3 regions of the Enterococcus sp. LJL51 genome follow, and region 2 is predicted to be linked to each of the others. Evidence: predicted binding sites of a transcription regulator. Region 2 holds the regulator's gene; each other region holds the start of a gene.
What was found. Region 2 encodes NrdR, which represses ribonucleotide reductase genes. Its sites were predicted from a motif close to ACACNATATATNGTGT; they were not measured.
Positions count from the first base shown of each region.

Region 1: nrdD (anaerobic ribonucleoside-triphosphate reductase) is a predicted target of NrdR. The motif match lies at 2,050-2,065, and genes of this name have one in related genera.
Region 3: nrdH (glutaredoxin-like protein NrdH) is a predicted target of NrdR. The motif match lies at 1,178-1,193, and genes of this name have one in related genera.

Region 1 is NZ_JBTXLW010000014.1:27,005-34,328, forward strand. Features, by position in the region: gene ACYSNQ_RS12785 (ABC transporter permease) at 1-793, opposite strand, end outside; gene ACYSNQ_RS12790 (ABC transporter ATP-binding protein) at 780-1,547, opposite strand; gene nrdD (anaerobic ribonucleoside-triphosphate reductase) at 2,127-4,316, shown strand; gene nrdG (anaerobic ribonucleoside-triphosphate reductase activating protein) at 4,629-5,225, shown strand; gene dinB (DNA polymerase IV) at 5,571-6,683, opposite strand; gene ACYSNQ_RS12810 (P-II family nitrogen regulator) at 6,949-7,290, opposite strand; gene ACYSNQ_RS12815 (ammonium transporter) at 7,308-7,324, opposite strand, start outside.
Region 2 is NZ_JBTXLW010000002.1:11,219-18,542, reverse strand. Features, by position in the region: gene ACYSNQ_RS02310 (replication initiation and membrane attachment family protein) at 1-1,183, opposite strand, end outside; gene nrdR (transcriptional regulator NrdR) at 1,196-1,681, opposite strand; gene coaE (dephospho-CoA kinase) at 1,910-2,506, opposite strand; gene mutM (DNA-formamidopyrimidine glycosylase) at 2,508-3,347, opposite strand; gene polA (DNA polymerase I) at 3,450-6,095, opposite strand; gene ACYSNQ_RS02285 (hypothetical protein) at 6,689-7,324, opposite strand, start outside.
Region 3 is NZ_JBTXLW010000015.1:15,415-22,738, forward strand. Features, by position in the region: gene feoB (ferrous iron transport protein B) at 1-347, opposite strand, end outside; gene ACYSNQ_RS13280 (FeoA family protein) at 351-818, opposite strand; gene nrdH (glutaredoxin-like protein NrdH) at 1,424-1,648, shown strand; gene nrdI (class Ib ribonucleoside-diphosphate reductase assembly flavoprotein NrdI) at 1,651-2,028, shown strand; gene nrdE (class 1b ribonucleoside-diphosphate reductase subunit alpha) at 2,009-4,168, shown strand; gene nrdF (class 1b ribonucleoside-diphosphate reductase subunit beta) at 4,351-5,313, shown strand; gene ACYSNQ_RS13305 (HAD family hydrolase) at 5,372-6,034, opposite strand; gene ACYSNQ_RS13310 (HAD family hydrolase) at 6,495-7,163, opposite strand.

The DNA.
Region 1 (7,324 bases), on a different contig from region 2:
GCCAAATTAAAATATGAATCGTATATTTGAAAAATAAATAGGTTCCTGCAGAACAAAGAGCGATTAACAAAAAAGGCAAACTCAATAGTATCACTGGGTTAAAATCATCTGCAGCTAAAGACAAAACATGAAAAGAGAGAATATAGCCTGCCAAAATAAGACCTACGCCTACACAGCCCAAGAACAGCTGTTTCTTAGTAAGCTGCTCTATCGTTACTGCCGCTTTCTCATCCCGTTTAAAGAAACTAGTCAGCTGATAAGAATAAAGCAAAAACCAGCTGTGAATAGAAATCAGCAGCAGGATAAAAATAAATGCGCTTATTGTTTCAAGCATTGCTGGAAAGGATAAGCGAATACTGCTTTCAATAGTTAAAAACATTACCTTTATCAGAATCATTGAGAACAGTTTGGAAAAAATAACTCCTAAAAGCAATCCAATCACCAATGCGGTGATGCCTAAAATAGATATTTCTGAGAAGAAGACCCCGGCAATTTGTCTTTTTCTCATGCCAATCAGCTGATAAATGCCAATCTCCTTTACTCTTCTGGAAAAAAAGAACTGATTAACAGTCAACATAAAGCTGATTATCATAATGATAATTAGAAACCCGCCCCATTCCATCGTATTTTTGAGACGTATTTCACTACCCACACTATTAAGAAGAATCTGATCATAAGCAATCGCTCGGAAGCTATAATAAATCGTCACCGCAAAAATCATTCCGATTAGATATACCGCATAGTGATAGTATTGAGAGCGTACACTTTTCCATGCCAGTTTAGAAATGATCAAGACGATTCCCACCTCCAATCGTAGCCTGCATATCGATTACCTGATTAAAAAACTGTTCCCGGGATCCTTGACGAACAACTTCAGAGAAAAAAGAACCATCTTTAATAAACAGCACTCGATTGCAATAGCTTGCTGTGTACGGATCATGAGTTACCATAACAATCGTTGCACGATCCTGCCGATTCATTTCCGACATATATTGCAGCAGCTCTGCAGCAGCTTTGGAATCAAGTGAACCCGTTGGCTCATCTGCAAAAATCAACATAGGATTGACAATTAAGGCTCTAGCAGCTGCCACCCGTTGCTTCTGACCAATTGAAACAGCTGCCGGATAGGCTGTAAGTATTTTTTCTATATTTAAAATTTCAGCCACATGCTGCAGCCGTTCCTCCATCGTATGTACTGGTATATGGTCAATTGCCAGCGGGAGCAAAATATTGTCTTTGACATTTAATGACTCCACTAGATTAAAATCTTGGAAAATGAAACCAATTTTTCTCCTGCGAAAGTCACTCAGCTGGCCGCTTCTCATTTCCAAAATATTTTTTCCACTAATCTTTACCAGTCCTGATGAGGGTGTATCGACTGTGGAAATAACATTTAACAACGTAGATTTTCCCGCACCGCTGGGGCCCATAATCCCAACAAACTCTCCTTTATTTACAGAAAAAGAAAGGTCATCGAGAACCTTAACCTTATTCAGCAAATAGCCATACGATTTACTTACATGCTGAATCTCAATAATTTTTTCCATTGTTCTTCCGCCCATCTTATGTATTACTGTCATTTTACCAATATTTTCAGCAACTGAACATTTTTACGTTGTATTTGTATCGTAGAAAATCAAATTTCTTAGTTTGGTTTGTTCTACCGATTATTCTACCTGGTTGTGTCGGAGTCTCTAAAGAAGTACACATAAACCGATACCAACTAAATCCAATACCCTTTATTTCATAAATAGAAGCAAACTAACCAAAATAAATAATTTATCCTGATTCTTGGTGTAGATAACCATATTTCGTCATACTTTTTTTGTGGAATCCAGAGATACTGTTTACTCTTTCACATATATTTCATACGGATGGTTCCTTCTTCTCCTTTTGCCGTAAATCTTCAAAATATCGTTTCATGTTTTCTCAGAAATTTTTTTTATTTCAGCTAACCTTCTCAAAGCATCGCTGTACTTGCTTTCACAGAATTTTCAAAACCTCCAAACACAACATATAGGCGTTCACCCCTGTTCTTTTTAAAAATAAACACTATATATTGTTGAAAGAAAAGAAAATTTGTTTTATGATATATGAGGAATAAGTCATCGAGGAGCTGGAAATTTATGATGGAAATAAGAGAAGAATCACCATTGAGTACTACTGCTTCATCACTGAGCAAGATGAAAATAATCAAAAGAGACGGACGCCTTGTCGAATTTGACGATCAAAAAATATATGATGCTTTGATCAAGGCTGAACAAAAAATCAATGGTCCTTTAACCCCTCTTGCACATGAGCGTATTCAGGAAATTGTTGAACGTGTTGATCAGGAGATTTCAGAACGGTTTGTTTCGGATGTAAAAATTTATGAAATTCAAAATATCGTTGAACATATCTTACTGGAAAGAAATGAATACGAACTGGCAGAGGAATACATCAATTACCGTACCCGTCGTGATTTCGAACGTACCAAGTCAACCGATATCAACTTTACAATCGGTAAATTATTAAATAAAGATCAGGCAGTTGTTAATGAGAATGCGAATAAGGATAGTGATGTCTTTAATACTCAGCGTGATTTAACTGCTGGGATTGTCGGCAAGTCGATTGGCTTAAAAATGCTGCCGCCGCACGTAGCAAATGCCCATCAAAAAGGCGATATTCATTACCACGATTTGGATTATCATCCATATACGCCAATGACCAACTGCTGTCTAATTGACTTCAAAGGCATGCTGAACAACGGCTTCAAAATTGGAAACGCTGAAGTAGAATCACCAAAATCAATCCAAACTGCTACTGCACAAATTTCACAAATTATCGCCAACGTTGCCTCTAGTCAATATGGAGGCTGTTCTGCCGATCGTGTGGATGAATTACTGGCGCCTTTTGCTGAACTGAATTACTTTAAACATCTAGCTGATGCAAAAAAATGGATTGACGGCGAGGCAAAACAAGAAGAGTTCGCAAAAGAAAAAACAAGAAAAGATATCTATGATGCGATGCAGAGTCTTGAATATGAAATTAATACTTTATTCACGTCTAACGGACAAACACCTTTCACTTCTTTAGGGTTTGGCCTAGGACTAAACTGGTTTGAGCGTGAGATTCAACGGGCAATTCTACAAATTAGAATCAACGGCTTAGGCAGTGAAAAACGAACAGCAATTTTTCCTAAACTGATTTTCACGTTAAAGCGCGGCACTAATTTAAATGCAGAAGATCCAAACTACGATATTAAGCAGTTAGCTTTAGAATGTGCTACCAAGCGGATGTATCCAGATGTTTTGAGCTATGACAAGCTGGTGGAATTAACAGGAAGCTTCAAAGTGCCAATGGGCTGCCGTTCTTTCCTTCAAGGGTGGAAAGATGAAAATGGTGAAGAAATTAACGTTGGCCGCATGAACTTAGGCGTTGTGACGTTGAACCTGCCTAGAATTGCTTTAGAAGCAAACGGCAATCTCGAAAAATTCTGGACGCTTCTTGAAGAACGTCTGGAAATCATGAAGGATGCTCTTGTTTATCGCGTAGAGCGTTGTAAAGAAGCGACTCCAGCCAATGCACCTATTCTTTATATGTATGGTGCCTTCGGCAAACGTCTTTCAAGAAAAGAGTCCGTCAACGAATTATTTAAAAATAAACGGGCGACTGTTTCTTTAGGTTATATCGGACTCTATGAAGTAGCTTCTGCCTTTTTCGGGGGCGAGTGGGAGTCCAATCCTGAAGCAAAGGATCTGACATTAGATGTAGTGAAGCGTTTGAAGACTTCTGCTGATCAATGGGGGAATGATTACGGTTACCACTTTAGTGTCTACTCTACGCCAAGCGAGAGCCTGACAGACCGTTTCTGCCGCCTGGATACAGAAAAATTCGGACTTGTAGATAACATTACGGATAAAGAATACTATACAAATAGCTTCCACTATGATGTACGGAAAAATCCAACACCGTTCGAGAAGCTGGATTTTGAAAAGGACTATCCAAAATATTGCTCCGGCGGCTTTATCCATTATTGTGAATACCCTGTTCTTCAGCAAAATCCAAAAGCTTTGGAGGCTGTTTGGGACTACGCATATGACCGTGTCGGCTATCTTGGTACAAACACACCAATCGATCATTGCTACGAATGTGACTACGAAGGCGACTTCCAGCCAACGGAGCGCGGATTCGAATGTCCGCAATGCGGCAACCATGATCCAAAATCCTGTGATGTTGTAAAAAGAACCTGCGGCTACCTTGGCAATCCCCAAGCACGTCCAATGGTTCACGGACGTCACAAAGAAATTTCTTCCCGTGTCAAACACATGAAATAGCAGCTTTACTTCTGGTTATTAATTAACAAACAGACTGATAGGTTTAAAGGGGTTGTGACATTCGTCAATTTGACGATGCTATAGCCCCTTAAACATGAAAAAATGATATTTCCATGTATCCCACACTTCGTTGACTACAATGAAGTGCTGTATCATGAGAACCGTCAATCCTAAAGCTGCGTTTCTATTTTTTAAGTAAAATGCTTCTTCTCCCTTCTGCTTTACTTGCTTTGGTACAGCAGTCTTGTAGATAACTTCCCGCTTCAAGCCGTATGCCGCGACTTAAGAAGCCTTATTGAAAGGATGATTGTTATGAACAATCCAGCTCCAAAAGAATGGCGTGCTGAGGACTACAGTCAGAATTACATTGCAGACTATAAAGCATTTAACTTTGTAGACGGCGAAGGTGTCCGCAACAGCTTATACGTCAGCGGTTGTCTTTTTGCCTGCGAGGGCTGTTTTAATAAAGCTGTTCAAAATTTCAAGTATGGACAGCCTTTCACAGCTGAGTTAGAAGAAAAAATCATTGAAGATCTTTCTCATGATTATGTTCAAGGGATAACCCTACTTGGCGGTGAACCCTTTCTAAATACAGAGGTCTGCTTAAAGGTTGTCAACCGAATCCATCAGGAGTTTGGGATTAAAAAGGATATTTGGTCATGGAGCGGCTATACTTTTGAAGAACTGCTTCTTGAAACCCCTGATAAGCTGGAGCTGCTTGGCAAGATAGATATTTTGGTAGACGGCCGCTTTGAACTTAGCAAAAGAAACCTAAATTTACAGTTTAGAGGCAGCAGTAATCAGCGAATTATTGATGTAAAAAAATCACTGGCAGCTGGAAAAGCAGTCATTTGGGATAAATGCCACGATGCAGAAACCACTTATGAACAAATTAAGAAGAGGTTGTGACAGAAGTGTTCAGCTTCAAACGATAAGGCGGAAATTCCGAAAATTGTTCTACAAATTTTTGCGAATTTCCGCCTTATTGTCGAAGAAGTTACTTCTGAAACACCGTTTATCCGGGTTTAAGGGACTGAGGCATACTAATGTCACAGCCCCTTTTTTCGTTTCACGTCAAATTGTGTTGGTAGAGCAAAAATCTGAATAAAATCAAAGAGCTTGGAACAAAACCAGCAATTCCTGATTTTTGTTCCAAGCTCTACTTTCCCATTCAATTTTTATTCTATAACACAACTTAAGATAAGCCCTTCGTCGAACTTGCCCCTGCTGAACAACCTCAATCACACTAACGGCTTATGTATCCCATAATGGTAAAACAATATTCTCGTAAGATAATGGATCAAGGTTTGTCAAGGTTATTCCCAGCAGACGAATCCCCTGTTCAAGTCCGCCTACCTCTTCCCAAATCAGGTTTGCTTGATAAAATAATGCTTCCTTGGTCACAATATACTCTGGTAAAGTTTTTCTTCGGGTCACAGTCGTATAATCTGCATAGCGAACCTTCAGTACAATGGTTTTTCCATGGCGCTGAACTCTCCGCAAAGACTGCTCTACCCGCTCCGACAGATTTCTTAGCTGAGTGGTCACTTCATTTTCTGTCGTCAGCGGTATCCCATATGTATGTTCTTTTCCTACTGATTTTCGGTCTCTTGTCGTGCTGACAGGTGAATCATGAATTCCCCTCACTTTTCTATAAAGTGAATAACCCATTTTACCAAAATGCCGTATTAACGTCATTTCATCCATTTTATAAAGATCCGCTCCAGTATAAATTCCCAGGTCATTCATCTTCGGTACGGTTTTTTTGCCAATTCCGTGAAACTTCTCAATCGGCAGTGCCTTTAGAAACTCTTCTGCCTCTTCAGGAAGAATAACCGTCAGCCCTTTTGGTTTTTGAAAATCAGAAGCCAGCTTTGCCAAAAATTTATTATAGCTGACGCCAGCTGAGCAGGTAAGCTGCAGCTCTCTCCAAATATCCCGCTGAATAAGCTTGGCTATCTTAATCGCCGATTTGCTTTCAATTTTATTTTCTGTTACATCCAGATAGGCTTCATCAATCGAAACAGGTTCAATAATATCCGTATAACGTCTAAAAATTTCACGAATCTGCTGAGAGATTTCAGAATATTTGTGTCGATCTCCTTCTTTAAAGATAGCCGAAGGACAAAGCTCAAAAGCTTTTTGTGCGCTCATCGCCGAGTGAATACCATATTTTCTTGCTTCATAGTTGGCAGTTGTTACTACTCCTCTGCCCCCTGTATCACTTGGATGACGTGCAATCACCAGTGGATGTCCCACTAATTCGGGATGATCCCGTTCCTCAACAGAAGCAAAGAAGGCATCCATGTCGATATGAATGATTTTTCTTGATGTATCTTTCTTTAACGGAAACCGCAGCTCGCTCATCCCTCCGCCTCCTTCCCTCCATTATAAACGAACATTTGTTCAGAAACAATAGAATACTCCTTGAGAAAACCTTGACAGCCCCTTCATTTTTTGCGTACAAAAAAATCAGCATAAGACATATATAGTCCTATACTGATTTACTAAGAATCTCTTCTATCATACCTTACAGCGTTTTGAAAAGACTCTTCTGACTATCAGCAAAGCATAAGCCTGAATCCAGAAGCTCCTGTTGCCTTTTCATTTGGGCAGATGTTTAACCAAACCTTTAAATTGCTTGGCTGCCCCGCTCCTTTGTTCGAATGCGGATGACTTCTTCAATAGGATAAACAAAAATTTTCCCATCTCCCACTTCTTCTGTACAGCAAATAGCTAAAATCAGGGCAATTACTTCTTCTACCTTATCATCTTCTACAATAAAACTAGCCACGACCTTTGGCAACAGAGTCGTAATAACTTCCTGTCCCCGCACATATTCCTTTAGCCCTTTTTGTCGGCCGCAGCCTAAAACCTGAGTAACGGTCATCCCGCTAGCTTCAAAATCGTGATCAATCGCATACTTCAGCTCTTCCAGTTTTTCCTGTTGAATAATTGCCTCTACTTTTTTCATCTGTCTTATCCCCCTAATTAAGAATCCATGCCTG
Region 2 (7,324 bases):
TTTCTTTTTTTGCCCAGTCGTTAGCAATTGTATAAGCATACTCCGCTTTTAGCGTGGCTTGTTTTTGAATGATTAACACATAAGAAATTAAAATATTAATCACGCTATTAGGCAAGCCCGATCTCTTAATCAGATATTCAATGATATATTTTTCCTGTGCAATTTCAAAACCGCCCAGCTGCTCTTTTACTGCAGCTAGATATTTTAACGGTGGAATGGTTTCACTATCAATAATCGTCCGTATATCGTCATCTGAAAAGCCATCTTTTTTTAGTGAGTTAAACCGATACGTCCGTTGCTCCTCTTCTGTTAAAGCGGCCTGCTCATTTCTTCGCACCTGAGGTTCAGCTTGTTTACGCTGCTCCTCATAGTGCTTATGAACTGCTGCTTTCAATGCTTTGGTGTCAATTTCACTCGTATGGTAGTCAAATGTTTCTTTAGCAAATTCAGCGAGTTCCAGCTCATCAGGACCATACAAGCTATTCAATGTATAGACTGCTTCTTTAACTTGCTGAGAATTCTGCGGAATTTTTATTCCAAAACGCTCCACCTGACTGACAAAAAATGCCCAGTCAAACTGCTGCTGGTTCACCGCAGTCAACGGCCGACCCGATACAGGATCTTCAAAGGATTGCTTTAAAGCGTGAAGCAGCTTATGTTCTGAAACTAGCTGTTCTTCCTTAAAAGAGTATACCTCTCTATAAGTGGAAGAAATGTTTTCATAACCCGCTAAAGCTGTATACTTTGGCTGAAAGCGTTCAAACAACTGTTCAAATTTCTTTTTTCCTACCCGATTAAGTAAGGTTAAGGTCAAAATTTCATCTTTAAAAAAACGTTCTATACTCTCAGGATGATTTAACCGATATACATAGGTGATTCCCAGCTCACTATCTGTTTTCACAAATGTATCGAGTAAGCCGATTCCTTCCAGCTTCGCTCGAGCTTCTTCCAGCTGCCTGCTGCCAAGATCCAGCTGCATAATCAGCTCCCGGTGAAAACTTATTTCACTTAATCCAGCAGCAGAAACTTCTCCCAAAAGTGTCAAATACAAGCTAAATGCATTGGCTCCAACAATCGGCTGGTATAAAAATAGTAGGATTTCTTTTTCCTGATCCGACAACGGCTGACTAACCAGCACACTAAAGATATCTTTCGGTTGGATTTCTTTCCTGTTATTTTTCACGGAAAGACCTCCTTATTCATTCTCCGTATCATTTTTTTCTGATTGTGCTTTATCAACAATTTCCTGGAGCTCCTTCAAAAAGACACTCATATCTTTAAACTGACGATAAACACTAGCAAAGCGAATATAGGCAATCTCATCCAGCATAACCAGATCCTCCATTACGAACTCACCAATTAATGTAGTTGAAACTTCATTTTCACCTAGTTCACGCACTCTATTCTCAACATTATCAACAATTTTTACCATTTGTTCCATCGCAACAGGACGCTTTTCCGCTGAACGGATAAGTCCTCTTAAAATTTTATCTCTATTGAATTCTTCACGATCACCGTTTTTCTTAATAACAAGTAACGGAGCAGCTTCAATTCGTTCAAACGTTGTAAATCGGTTATGACAGTTTTCACATTCTCTTCGTCTACGGATAGCTCTCCCGTCATCAGCCTGACGACTGTCAATTACCCGAGAATTATTATGATGGCATCTAGGACAACGCATAGTGATCACCTCAATTTTCATTTAAGTTAGTAGTTATATTATAACACGAAATGTGGTGAGAATAAAAACCCTTCATCGCGTACCAACATTTTAACATGATACTGCACCGCTATGTTGTTTGAAACTACAATTATTAAATAAAAAACAAGCTTTACGCCTATTTAATTCAAACAAATAAATAAGAGAACTACAGTTTAGCAGCTCCCTCAATCTCTCTTTAGTCATCTTTTAAATTAGCCGCTCATCTTTTAGCCAATTCAGAATCTGTCTTTCCAATTTTTCAACGGTTCCCTGATTGTCAAAAACGATATCCGCTCTCTTTTTCTTTTCCTCAATAGGCAGTTGGCTGTTCATGCGCTGGCATGCTTCTACTTCTGAGATAGCATCTCTCGCTGCTAATCGCGTAACCTGTAGTTGTTCAGGGATATAAACAACTGCAATCCTATCCACTGAATCTTCATAGTTCTTCTCATAAAGCAAAGGAATATCCGCAATCACCAGTTGACTTGTCTCAGCAGCAGCTTTAATCGCTTGACTAATCTGCTCTTGTAAAAAGGGGGCTAGGGTATCATCCAGCAACGCTCGTTTTTTATCATTTGAAAAAATCAAACGCCCCAGCTTTTTGCGGTTCAACGTGCCGTCTTCGTTTAATATTTCTTCGCCAAAAACGGCTGTCACTGCTTTAAGTCCTGGGGTTTCAGGCTCAACAACCTGCCGGGCAATCTGATCAGAATCCACAACAGGGAAACCATTTCTTTTAAACACTTTCACGGCGGTCGTTTTACCTGTTGCGATTCCGCCGGTCAGACCCAAAATTAAGCTCATGCTACTTCATTCCTTTCAGCTTTTGGCATGTGGGACAAAAATGAGTACCGCGTTGAGCAACTTTGATTTTTTGAATCGGAGTGCCGCAGCGTAGACAAGGCTCTCCAGTTTGCCCATATGCATGAAGAGATATCTGAAATTTCCCAGCCTCGCCTAAGGCATTTAAATAGCTTCGAATCGTTGTCCCCCCAGCTTCAACAGCCCTTGCCAAAACATCAATAATTGCAGCGTACAGTGCTTCTGTCTCCTTATTTTTAAGACTGTCTGCCGGTTGCTCAGGGTGAATCTTTGCTTCCCATAGTGCTTCATCTACATAGATGTTTCCCAAGCCCGTCACTAGCTTCTGATCTAACAATAACGGTTTTATTGCTTTATGATGCTTTTTTAGCCCCCTACGAAAGTCCTTCAAATGAAACACTTCCGGCAAAGGCTCCGGACCTAAAGCCAGTATCCCTTTGTATTGACTTGCCTGCTCTTTATCAACAAGAACCATCCTGCCAAATTTTCTAACGTCCAGATACCGTAGTTCGGAGCCATCCGTAAACAAAAAGCGAACATGGGTATGCTTGATGAGAGTATCAGCCGCTGATTCATGAAATTCGTATTTCCCTTCCATTCTTAAGTGGGAAATCATATCAAAATCAGTTAGTTTAAAGATTAGAAACTTCCCCCGGCGTTCAACTGCTTTGATGGTTTGGTTTTTAAGCGAAAGCTCAAATAGCTCCTTTTCCGGCTGTTCGATAATTCGTCCCCATAATACCTGTACGTCTTCGATTGTTTTTCCTACTACCAATTTCTCCAGTCCTTTACGAACTGTTTCAACCTCTGGCAATTCCGGCATATTCGTCCCTCCAATCAGTTCAATTTTCATTGTCAAAACTGTTTACTCACTTCATTTAAATAAAGAGGCGCTGCTTAGCCGCCTCTTCGATTATTCCTTAGATTATTTTGCTTCATACCAGGTTTTTCCCCAGCTGCTGTCAGTAATCAACGGAACATGGAGTTTTACGGCCTGCTCCATCTCTTCTTTAACAATTGTTTTCAACTGCTCAAGTTCTTGTTCAGGGGCTTCAAAGACAAGCTCATCATGTACTTGTAGAAGCATCGTCGCCTGTACTTTTTCTTTTTTCAGACGTTCAGCCATATTAATCATGGCAATCTTCAAAATATCTGCTGCGCTGCCTTGAATAGGCGTATTAATAGCTGTACGTTCAGCAAAAGAGCGTAGATTAAAGTTGCGGGAATTAATATCGTTTAAGTAGCGTCTGCGGTGATAAAGCGTTTCTACATAGCCTTTATCTTTTGCTTCACGGACGATTTCTTCCATGTATTTTTTAACACCTGGATATTTTTCAAAGTATGTGTCGATATACTGTTGTGCCTGTTTGCGGGTAATTCCTAAATTTTGCGAAAGACCATAATCACTAATCCCATAAACAATTCCAAAGTTTACTGCTTTGGCCTGACGGCGCATATTTGGCGTGACATCTTCCGGCTTTTCAAGACCAAACACCCGCATTGCAGTACTTGCATGAATATCTTGACCGTCAATAAAGGCCTGCTTCAAATGCTCATCGTCTGAGATATGAGCCAGAACGCGGAGTTCAATTTGAGAATAATCCGAAGAAAAAATCAGCCAGTCTGCTTTTCTCGGAACAAATGCTTGGCGAATTTTCCGTCCCTCATCTAAACGAATTGGAATATTCTGCAGGTTAGGATCGACCGAACTCAACCGGCCCGTTTGAGTTAAGGTCTGAACATAGCGGGTATGGATTTTTTCATCTGGCTGAATAACTTTCAGTAATCCCTCCACATAGGTTGACTGAATCTTGGCAATTTGACGATAGGTTAAGATATCTTCGACAATCGGCGCTTGCTCCTTCAGCTGTTCCAGTACATCTACTGCCGTTGAGTAGCCTGTCTTCGTCTTTTTAATTACTGGCAGTCCCATTTTCTCAAACAAGATAACGCCCAGTTGTTTTGGTGAGTTCAGATTAAATTCTTCGCCCGCTTCTTCATAAATTTTCTGCTCAATACCTGACAGCCGTTCAGAAAACTCAATTCGCATTTCCTTTAATCGCTGAGCATCTACTCGAATACCAGTAATTTCCATATCTCCAAGAATTTGAGACAACGGCAATTCCATTTTATAAAAGAGATCCACCTGATTCTTTTCTGTCAGTTCTTTATCCAGCGAATTCGTTAGAAAATGAATGGCTTTGATTTTTCGGGCTAAATGACTGTAAAACACTTCTTCATCTTCCGGCAGCCCTTTTTTTGCTCCTTTTCCATAGACAGCTTCATCTGAACGGATTTCAGTATAACCGTAATGCTGAGCTACACCTTCAATATCCGCATTGCTGTCGTTTGTATCCAGCAAGTATGCGGCTAAAAGAACATCAAAAGTTACTCCCTGCATCTTTCCCGAATACCTGTTTAATGCAACGTAGGTGCGTTTCATATCATAAACTTTTTTCTTATATACATCAGACAGCAGCCATTTAGTGAAATACGGATTTTCGAAAAGCGCCAAATCGCTAGTAACATAAATTTTTTCTTTTGTGCCCCATGCGACGCCAACAATTGGAGACGTATGGTAGTTATCCTCCATCATTTCCACGTACAGAGCCATGTCGTCAGTAAACATTTCTTCAGTGAAGGAATCCACTACTTGAAACAGGACATCCTCCATTTCCTGATGCTCTTCTTCAATGTTAAGCTTGCTGAGAAACTGTTTAAATTCCATCTCCTTGTAGAAAGGAACAAGCTTGTCCAAATCCTTTCCTTCATACTTCAAGCTGTCAATATCAATATCAACAGGCGCATTGACTTCAATTGTTGCCAAACGCTTAGACATAAACGCCTGCTCTTTATCATTTATCAGATTTTCTTTCATTTTACTTTGCTTCAGTTCATCAATATGCTCATAAATCCCTTCAACAGAGCCATATTCCTTCAGCAGTTTAATCGCTGTCTTCTCACCAATTTTAGTTACGCCTGGAATATTATCGGATGTATCCCCCGCTAGACCTTTCATATCAATAATCTGTAATGGCCTAAGTCCATCGTATTTTTCTGCCACATATTCAGGTGTATAGGTCTCCAAATCGCTTACACCCTTAACTGTGATATCAACTTTTACTGAATCCGTTGCCAGCTGAGTTAAATCCCGATCGCCAGAAAGAACAACTACATCAAATTCTTCTTTAGATACCTTATTAGCTAAAGTTCCGATGATATCATCTGCTTCATAGTTATCCAGTTCATAGTACTGGACACCAAGTCCCGTCAACAGCTCTCGAATGTACGGCATTTGTTCTTTAAACTCGCCTGGTGTTTTAGAACGCCCAGCTTTGTATTCTGCATAGAACTCCGTTCTGAACGTTGTTTTTCCAGCATCAAAAGCTACAAGCACATGAGTAGGGTTTTCCTTTGCCATAACATTTTCAAACATTGTATTAAAAGCATAAATTGCATTCGTATGCAGCCCGTTCTTATTTTTGAAGCGTTCTAATGAATTGTGAAGAGCAAAGAAAGCCCGAAAAGCTACACTGTTGCCATCTACTAATAAAAGTTTATTTTTTGTCATTGAATTTTCTCCCTTTTCTTGGTTTTCTTCTACTCTATGGATTTACGCTAAAAATGAATCACCTATAAGCTGGGTAAGTATTGAGCAACAGCTACTAGGTTTTCTTGCTGTGTCTCTTGACTCTTTTCGAATAATCCGTCTGGTTAGCCACTGCTTTATTATAGAAATAAATGTTCAGGAAAATTCGGTAAAATAAGGGCCACACCAATCATTTCACTAACAGCTTCTATATCTGGATAGATGGGACTCCGATTACTCAACGCAACCCGTATTTTCTAAATCACTTAACTGACAACCCAAAGCTTAGCTCTTTTGTCTCAATCTCAATAAAATATGCATTTTTTCTACTTTTACCAGAAACATAGTTCTGTTATATTCTAACAAATATCTACAGAATTTGCAGTAAGAAGGTAAAGAAAAGACCGAAACAACTTAGGAGAGCTGTTTCGGTCTTATAGGAGTTCACACACATAAATTCACACAAATGAAATTAATTTAATTTTCTATTTGTACTTATTGTACTGTGCATTTTTGAATTATTTATGACTGATTGTTTTCTAAATTGTAAAACTTACAAGAACAACAATGAACACTTAGTGAATTTTGCTTAATTTTCGCGTTCTAACAAGTTCTTCCTGAATGACTTTTTCAGAAAACGATACCTCAATCTCGGCTAAAACATCATGAGTATAGGCTGGTGGAAATGCCGAACAGAAAGTGACAAATTTCCAGACCAACAGCAAATCAGCGGAATATCTTTCATAATATGCTTTACCTTTTTCGAAATTTTCCAATGTCTGAAGCCTAGAGGAATAAAAGATTTGATAGCCTAAAGCGTCTAGTCCTTCTCTAATAGCTTCAGGTTCTTTTAACAGTTCAAAAAGCACAGCCACAGTAAATTCTCCCATATTAGCTAATGTACGGGCAATAATATCCCTTGCCAATGGATAATTCTTTTTTTTAGAACTTTTGGCGTCAGCAATAGTTTGATGCTGATTTTTTCCAAGCTTACCAATATAAGGTATCATTTGCTCGACAGTTTGGGCATTGCCCTTGCCTAAAGCAGAGCAAATTTCCATACGGGAATAGAGCTTTTTTTCGATTAGCAGACGCTCTAGTAGAGCTTTAGCTGCTCCTGCTTCCAGAATAAACGAATGCCCAATCAAACGTGCGGCGGCTGACCGCTTCACAGGGTCTGCTGCATCTAACTGGTTAACTGCCTCTTCTTT
Region 3 (7,324 bases), on a different contig from region 2:
ATATTTAGACAGACAACCACAGGAATACCTGTTTCGATTAGTTGTGTCGTCAGATATAGATTTCGTTCGAGATTCGTTGCATCTACTATATTAAGGATGGCTTCCGGTTGTTGTTCCAGCAGAAAATCTCTGGCAATTACTTCCTCCGGTGTATAAGGTGAGAGCGAGTAAATACCCGGCAAATCCTGAATCAGCACATTCTTCTTCTGTTTCCATTTTCCTTCTTTGCGCTCTACAGTCACTCCCGGCCAGTTTCCAACATATTGATTGGCACCCGTTAGTCCGTTGAAGGCTGTCGTTTTTCCACTATTCGGATTCCCTGTTAATGCAATTTGGCACTCGTTCATTTCTTACCCCACTCTCTTTATTAAAACCAGCTCTGCTTCATTTTTTCTAAGCGTCAGTTCATACCCTCTAAGATTGATTTCAATCGGATCTCCTAAAGGAGCTCTCTTTCTAACCAGTAATTCGACATTTCTAGTTATCCCCATGTCCATCAACCGCCTGCGAACTGCCCCCTGACCATGAACACTAATAACGGTTGCCGTCTCTCCAACCTCTAGCTGATCCAAAGACAACCAGCTCTCTTCTTCCAGAATTTCTTCATCTATTATAATTTGTTCTAATACTGATTTACTCAAGGCAATCCGACTGTTATGAAGGAGGATAATGCCATTTCCATTAGAATAGCTAACCAGTGCAATCTTACCGCCTACAATCAATCCCAGGTTATTTAAGTGTTTTTTTGTTTCGTCAGAGACAGTGAGTTCTTTTACTATATATACCGTATTGATTTCAGCATCTACTAAAGTCAGCATCTAAGTTCCTCCTTTTTTTGTGAAAAAGTTTCAATTCCAGCTTCATTGGGATTGATAATCATTATCAATAAGAATACTCCTTCTATATATAGTTGTCAATATTACACCACTTAAAACCCTCAGAATATTAACGATAACCTGCCAATTTTATATCTTTAAAAAATGAATTTTAGTAGATTAACGTGCGTTTCCTTTTGCCTGCCTATTTACTATAGGAGCTCATTTAACGAAGCTGAAATAACAGACTTATAAGATTAGAGGTTCGTGCATTGAATATTTTTATAAAGTTTATACACAAAAAGTAACTTTTTAGCTAATCCTATTTTTCGTCTAAAAAATAGTGTCTCTAAAAAAACTGACCACTATATCTTGTATTTTAGACAGCAAATTTTTTTCAAAAATTTTTTATTTTCGTCAATTTATAAAGATAAAAAACCTCTTTTTCTCGGGAAAACTCTCATAGCGACTGGTTTTCATAAATCTTAAAAAAACACAAAACATAGTATCTAACAAAAAAACGACCACAATATGTAGTGCCTAAGTGTTGACTTTTTCCTAAAGAGATTTATACTAGTGAATGTAGATTAATCAAGGGGGCAAAAAAAATGAACGTAAAAATCTTTTCTAAAAATAATTGTATCCAATGCAACATGGCAAAACGCTTTTTAAATGAAAATAACATTACTTTTGAGGAAGTAAATATCGATAATCAGCCTGAGATGATTGACTGGTTAAAGGAACAAGGATATCAAAGCGTTCCAGTGATTACTTCTGATGCCACTACAGTTGTCGGGTTCCGTCCTGATCAATTGAAGCAATTGGCAAATTAATTATGAAAATAGTCTATTTTAGTGTGACCGGACAGACCAGACGCTTTATAAAAAAATTGGATTTGCCAGCTTATGAAATTGAGCCTGCGAATCCTTTTTTTGAGATAAACGAGCCGTTTGTTTTGATTGTCCCTACTTATGATATAGAAATTACTGAAGTTGTTAATGATTTTCTGGATTACAAATCCAATAAAGACTTTTTACAAGGCGTAGCCGGAGGCGGCAACCGTAACTTCGCTGAGCTTTTTATTTATACGGCAAAAGACATTGCCAGAGATTATCATGTACCGCTAGTTTTCTCCTTTGAATTCAGCGGAACAACCGAAGATGTCGAATCCTTTAAGAAAGTAGTGAGTGAGATTGAGTTTAAAAGAAATTAAAGATGTTAGCTATTTCAAGTTAAATAACGAAATCAATCGTCCTGTCAACGGACAAATTCCTTTAAATAAGGATGGCGAAGCCCTGAAGGCTTTTTTTAATGAAAATGTTTTACCTAATACTAAAAAATTTGCTAATGTATCAGAAAAAATCAGCTATTTAACTGAGAATGATTATATTGAAAAAGGATTCATCAAGAAATATTCTTTAGCATTTATTGAATGTTTGTATCAGTTTCTAGCAGAACAAAACTTCCAGTTTAAATCTTTTATGGCTGCTTACAAATTCTATTCTCAATATGCATTGAAGAATAATGCCGGGACAGAGTATCTGGAATCGTATGAAGACCGTGTTGCTTTTAATGCGTTGTATTTTGCTGATGGAAATGAAGAGCTGGCCATAAGTCTTGCAGATGAAATGATTCATCAGCGCTACCAGCCTGCCACACCGTCATTCCTAAATGCCGGCAGACAACGTCGTGGCGAGCTGGTCTCTTGTTTCTTAATTCAAGTCACAGATGATATGAACAGCATCGGCCGTTCAATCAACTCTGCACTACAGTTATCAAGAATTGGCGGCGGTGTTGGAATCACTCTTTCTAATTTAAGAGAGGGCGGTGCTCCAATCAAGGGCTACGAAGGCGCAGCGAGCGGTGTAGTACCTGTTATGAAGCTTTTCGAAGATAGCTTCAGTTATTCTAATCAGCTTGGTCAGCGGCAAGGTGCCGGCGTGGTTTACCTGAATGTTTTCCATCCTGACATTGAAATGTTCTTATCAACAAAAAAAGAAAATGCAGATGAAAAAGTTCGTGTAAAAACTCTTTCTCTAGGTGTATTAGTACCTGACAAATTCTATGAGCTAGCTCGTAAGAATGAAGAAATGTATCTTTTCAGCCCTTACAGTGTGGAGCGGGAATATGGTGTTCCTTTCTCTTATGTAGATATTACTGAGGAATATGATAATTTGGTAGCCAATCCGAATATCCGTAAAACAAAAATCAAAGCACGAGATTTGGAAAATGAAATTTCCAAGCTGCAGCAGGAATCAGGCTATCCTTATATTGTTAATATTGACACAGCAAATAAACAGAACCCGATTGATGGAAAAATCATTATGAGCAATCTTTGTTCTGAAATCCTACAGGTACAAACACCTTCTGTTATTAACGGCAAGCAGGAGTACGAGGTTATGGGAACTGATATCAGCTGTAACCTAGGCTCTACAAACATTGTTAATTTAATGGAAAGTCCCGATTTTGGAAAATCAGTACGTGCGATGACTCGTGCATTGACCTTTGTAACAGATTCATCTGATATTGATGTTGTTCCGACTATTCAAAACGGCAACAAGCTCAGCCACACAATCGGTTTAGGTGCAATGGGGCTCCATACCTTCTTTGCCAAAAACCACATGGAGTATGGTTCGGAAGAATCATTGGACTTTACAAATATCTATTTTATGCTCCTAAATTATTGGACGTTGGCTGAAAGCAATACAATCGCTAAAGAATATAATCAGTCCTTCCATAACTTTGAAAAATCAGCTTATGCTGACGGCACATATTTTGATAAATATATCAATGGTGATTTTACCCCTCAATTTGATAAAGTAAAAGAAATTTTTAAAGGAATTTTTATTCCATCAGCGGAAGATTGGGAACAACTGAAAAATGCTGTTATGCAGGATGGTTTGTATCACCAAAACCGATTGGCAGTCGCTCCAAACGGATCAATTTCTTATATCAATGATACAAGTGCCAGTATTCACCCGATTACTCGTATGATTGAGGAACGTCAGGAAAAGAAAATCGGAAAAATTTACTATCCTGCACCTCATCTTGCTAATGATACGATTCCTTATTACACCTCAGCGTATGACATGGATATGCGTAAAGTAATTGATGTTTATGCTACTGCTCAGCAGCATGTGGATCAAGGAATGAGTTTAACGCTCTTTATGCGTTCAGAAATTCCAGAAGGTCTGTATGAATGGAAAGAAACAACGAAACAGACAACCAGAGATTTAAATATTTTACGCCATTATGCTTTCCATAAAGGCATCAAATCAATTTATTACGTACGGACTTTCACTGAAGATTCTGAAGAAATTGGTAGTAATCAATGTGAAAGCTGTGTCATCTAGGACAACCTAATGATCTACAACCGGCTGCAAACTGGACAACCTTGGACTGCGAATCATCGGCATGCTTCCAGTAAGCACCATGGTCTAATAGAAAGTTATTAGAGAGAACGTGCTGATTAACGCTCCTCTTATCTTGCTTCAGCCGGTTTACTTTGATTATTTAGGCAGAAAGGAAGAAAACTATGGCAACTTATTATGAAGCGATTAATTGGAACGCAATTGAAGATATCATTGACAAATCAACCTGGGAGAAGCTGACTGAGCAATTTTGGCTGGATACCCGTATTCCTTTATCTAACGATTTAGATGACTGGCGTACACTTTCTGAGCTAGAAAAACAAACAGTAGGCTATGTCTTTGGCGGACTGACATTACTGGATACCGTTCAATCTGAAAGCGGTATGGACCAGCTTCGCAAAGATGTTCGGACTCCTCATGAGGAAGCTGTACTAAATAATATTCAGTTTATGGAATCTGTCCATGCAAAAAGTTATTCCTCTATCTTTAGTACTTTAAATACAAAAAAAGAAATTGACGATATCTTTGAATGGACAAATACTAATGTCTATTTGCAGAAAAAAGCAGAGCGCATCAATGAAATCTACAAAAATGGAACACCTTTAGAGAAAAAAATTGCCAGTGTTTTTCTAGAAACATTTTTATTCTACTCTGGTTTTTATACACCGCTATATTATCTTGGCAACAACAAACTGGCCAATGTTGCAGAAATTATCAAGTTGATTATCCGCGACGAGTCCGTTCATGGAACCTACATCGGTTATAAATTTCAGCTTGGCTTCAATGAATTAGCCGAAGATGAACAAGAAGCGATGAAAGCTTGGATGTACGACTTACTTTATGAATTATATGAAAATGAAGAACGTTATACAGAAGAATTGTATGATGATCTCGGCTGGACTGAAGAAGTAAAAACCTTCCTGCGTTATAATGCCAATAAGGCCTTAATGAACTTGGGGATGGACCCAATGTTTGGCGATACTGCCAACGATGTGAATCCAATTGTTATGAATGGTTTATCTACTGGAACTAGTAATCATGACTTCTTCTCCCAAGTAGGAAACGGCTACCTGCTGGGGCAAGTAGAAGCAATGAAAGACGATGACTATCTGATTGGCTTAGACTAATTAAAAAGCGTTTGGACATTTAATTATGTCTCAAACGCTTTTTTTGGTGATGCGTTGATTATTGTTCAGAAAACCACCTCTTTAAGTCCGACATTCTGAGGTTTGAAAAACTGGAAATAACCTGATCCGCCTGACTAAGGTCCTGTGCCGGGTACTCAGGATTCTTAAACCCTACGCAAAACATACCCGCCCGTTTTACTGCCAGACTGCCGTTTTTTGTATCTTCAAAGGCGAGGCAGTTTTCCGGCAAAACATCTATCTGTTTAGCCGCTTCCAAAAATACATCTGGCGCTGGTTTAGAGTTTTCCACCTCTTCTCCGCTGACTAAGGCATCAAAGCAAGGAAGTAAACCAAGCTCTTTCATATTATAGAGGATCTCCTTTTTAGGCGAGGAAGAGGCCACGGCTATTTTTATATCCTGCTTTGCTAAATGACGAACCAATGGTACTGCATCTCTAATTCCACGAATTCCATCTCTTTTTATCATCGTCGCTCGGCGACTATTCATTTCTTTGATGTAGGATTCAACTGAATCCGGCAGTCCAAGCTCCTCTTTCATTTTCTGCCACATAAATTCAAAAGTAGTTCCCATAAATTGATACTGATAGCTGATATCTTTCAAAAAGCCAGCATCTTTCAGCATTTCAGTTTTGGACTCTAAAAAAGTGTACTCAGAATCAACCAATACACCATCCATATCAAATATTATCCCTTTAATCATCCTGGTTCTCCCGTCATTCGTATTCTTTTTTATTTTCTATCGTATTATCTCATGACTTTTGATTGAATTAAACACTCGTTTACTTTGAAGAATCCGGAATGAAAGCAAAAATATCTCTATATCAATTTATGTTAGCATAATAAAAACTAAATGAAAACTTGGAATTTGGAATAAAAAGCAGAAATCACTGTTTCTATTTCTTCTTTTATTTCGAAGAAGAGCTGTCTATTTGTATGTCTATGAATACTCTAGCATTTTTACCAACAGACAAGCCTTTTTTTAATGGACTATGGTTTGAGATGATTTCCTTCACTTGGTATTCCTTCTTTACGTTTGGTTAATTAAAAAGTGCTGGTTGGATTTTCCTTAAGAGGTTTCCACCAGCACAGCGTATTACAAAGCTATAGAGCTTCGATGTATCGGTTAGAACAAGCTGATACATTCGAAAGATTGAAGAGCTTTATTTTTTATTATTAATAAAGGATCGATTTAAATCTTTTAGTTCGACCTCTGAAAAACTTGAAATTAGTTGATCAGCCTGGCTTAAATCTTGTGGAGGATAATTATCATTTTCTACTCCAACACAGAACATTCCGGCTTTTTTTACAGCGATACTTCCATTATGAGAATCTTCAAATGCCAAAGATTCTGCGGGAGCAATCTCGATTTGCTTAGCTGCTTCTAGAAAAACATCTGGGGCCGGTTTAGAACGATTAACCTCTTCACCGCTGACTAATGCATCAAAACAATCCCGAATACCTAATTCCTTCAGATTATGAATAATATCCTTCTTTGGAGAAGAAGAGGCAACTGCCAACCGTACATTTTCTTCTGCTAGACGATGAATAAATTCTACTACGCCTTCAATGGGCTTCAATCCATCTCTTTTAATAATTTCTTTTCTACGTGCAGTCATCTCTTTGATGTAATCTTCTACAGACCCGGGAAGCGATAAGTCTTCTTTAATCTTTTTCCACATAAATTCAGACGTAGTTCCCATAAATTGATAATGATAGCTGATACCAAGAGGGAAGCCTACATCCTTCAGCAACTCTGCTTTTGATTCTAAAAAGGTGTATTCTGAATCAACAATCACGCCATCCATATCAAATATTATTCCTTTAATCATAACAGTCTTCCTTCTTTCCATTTTTTGATGTCAGATAAATCCTACTTAATTGTTTATCCAATAAGCTTGCTTTAATAGAGATACTTAGCTTTCAGAGTAGCTATTATCGCCTTTCCCAGCGTTTCAGTATAGCTTCTCATTTATTTAGTAGGATTTATTTA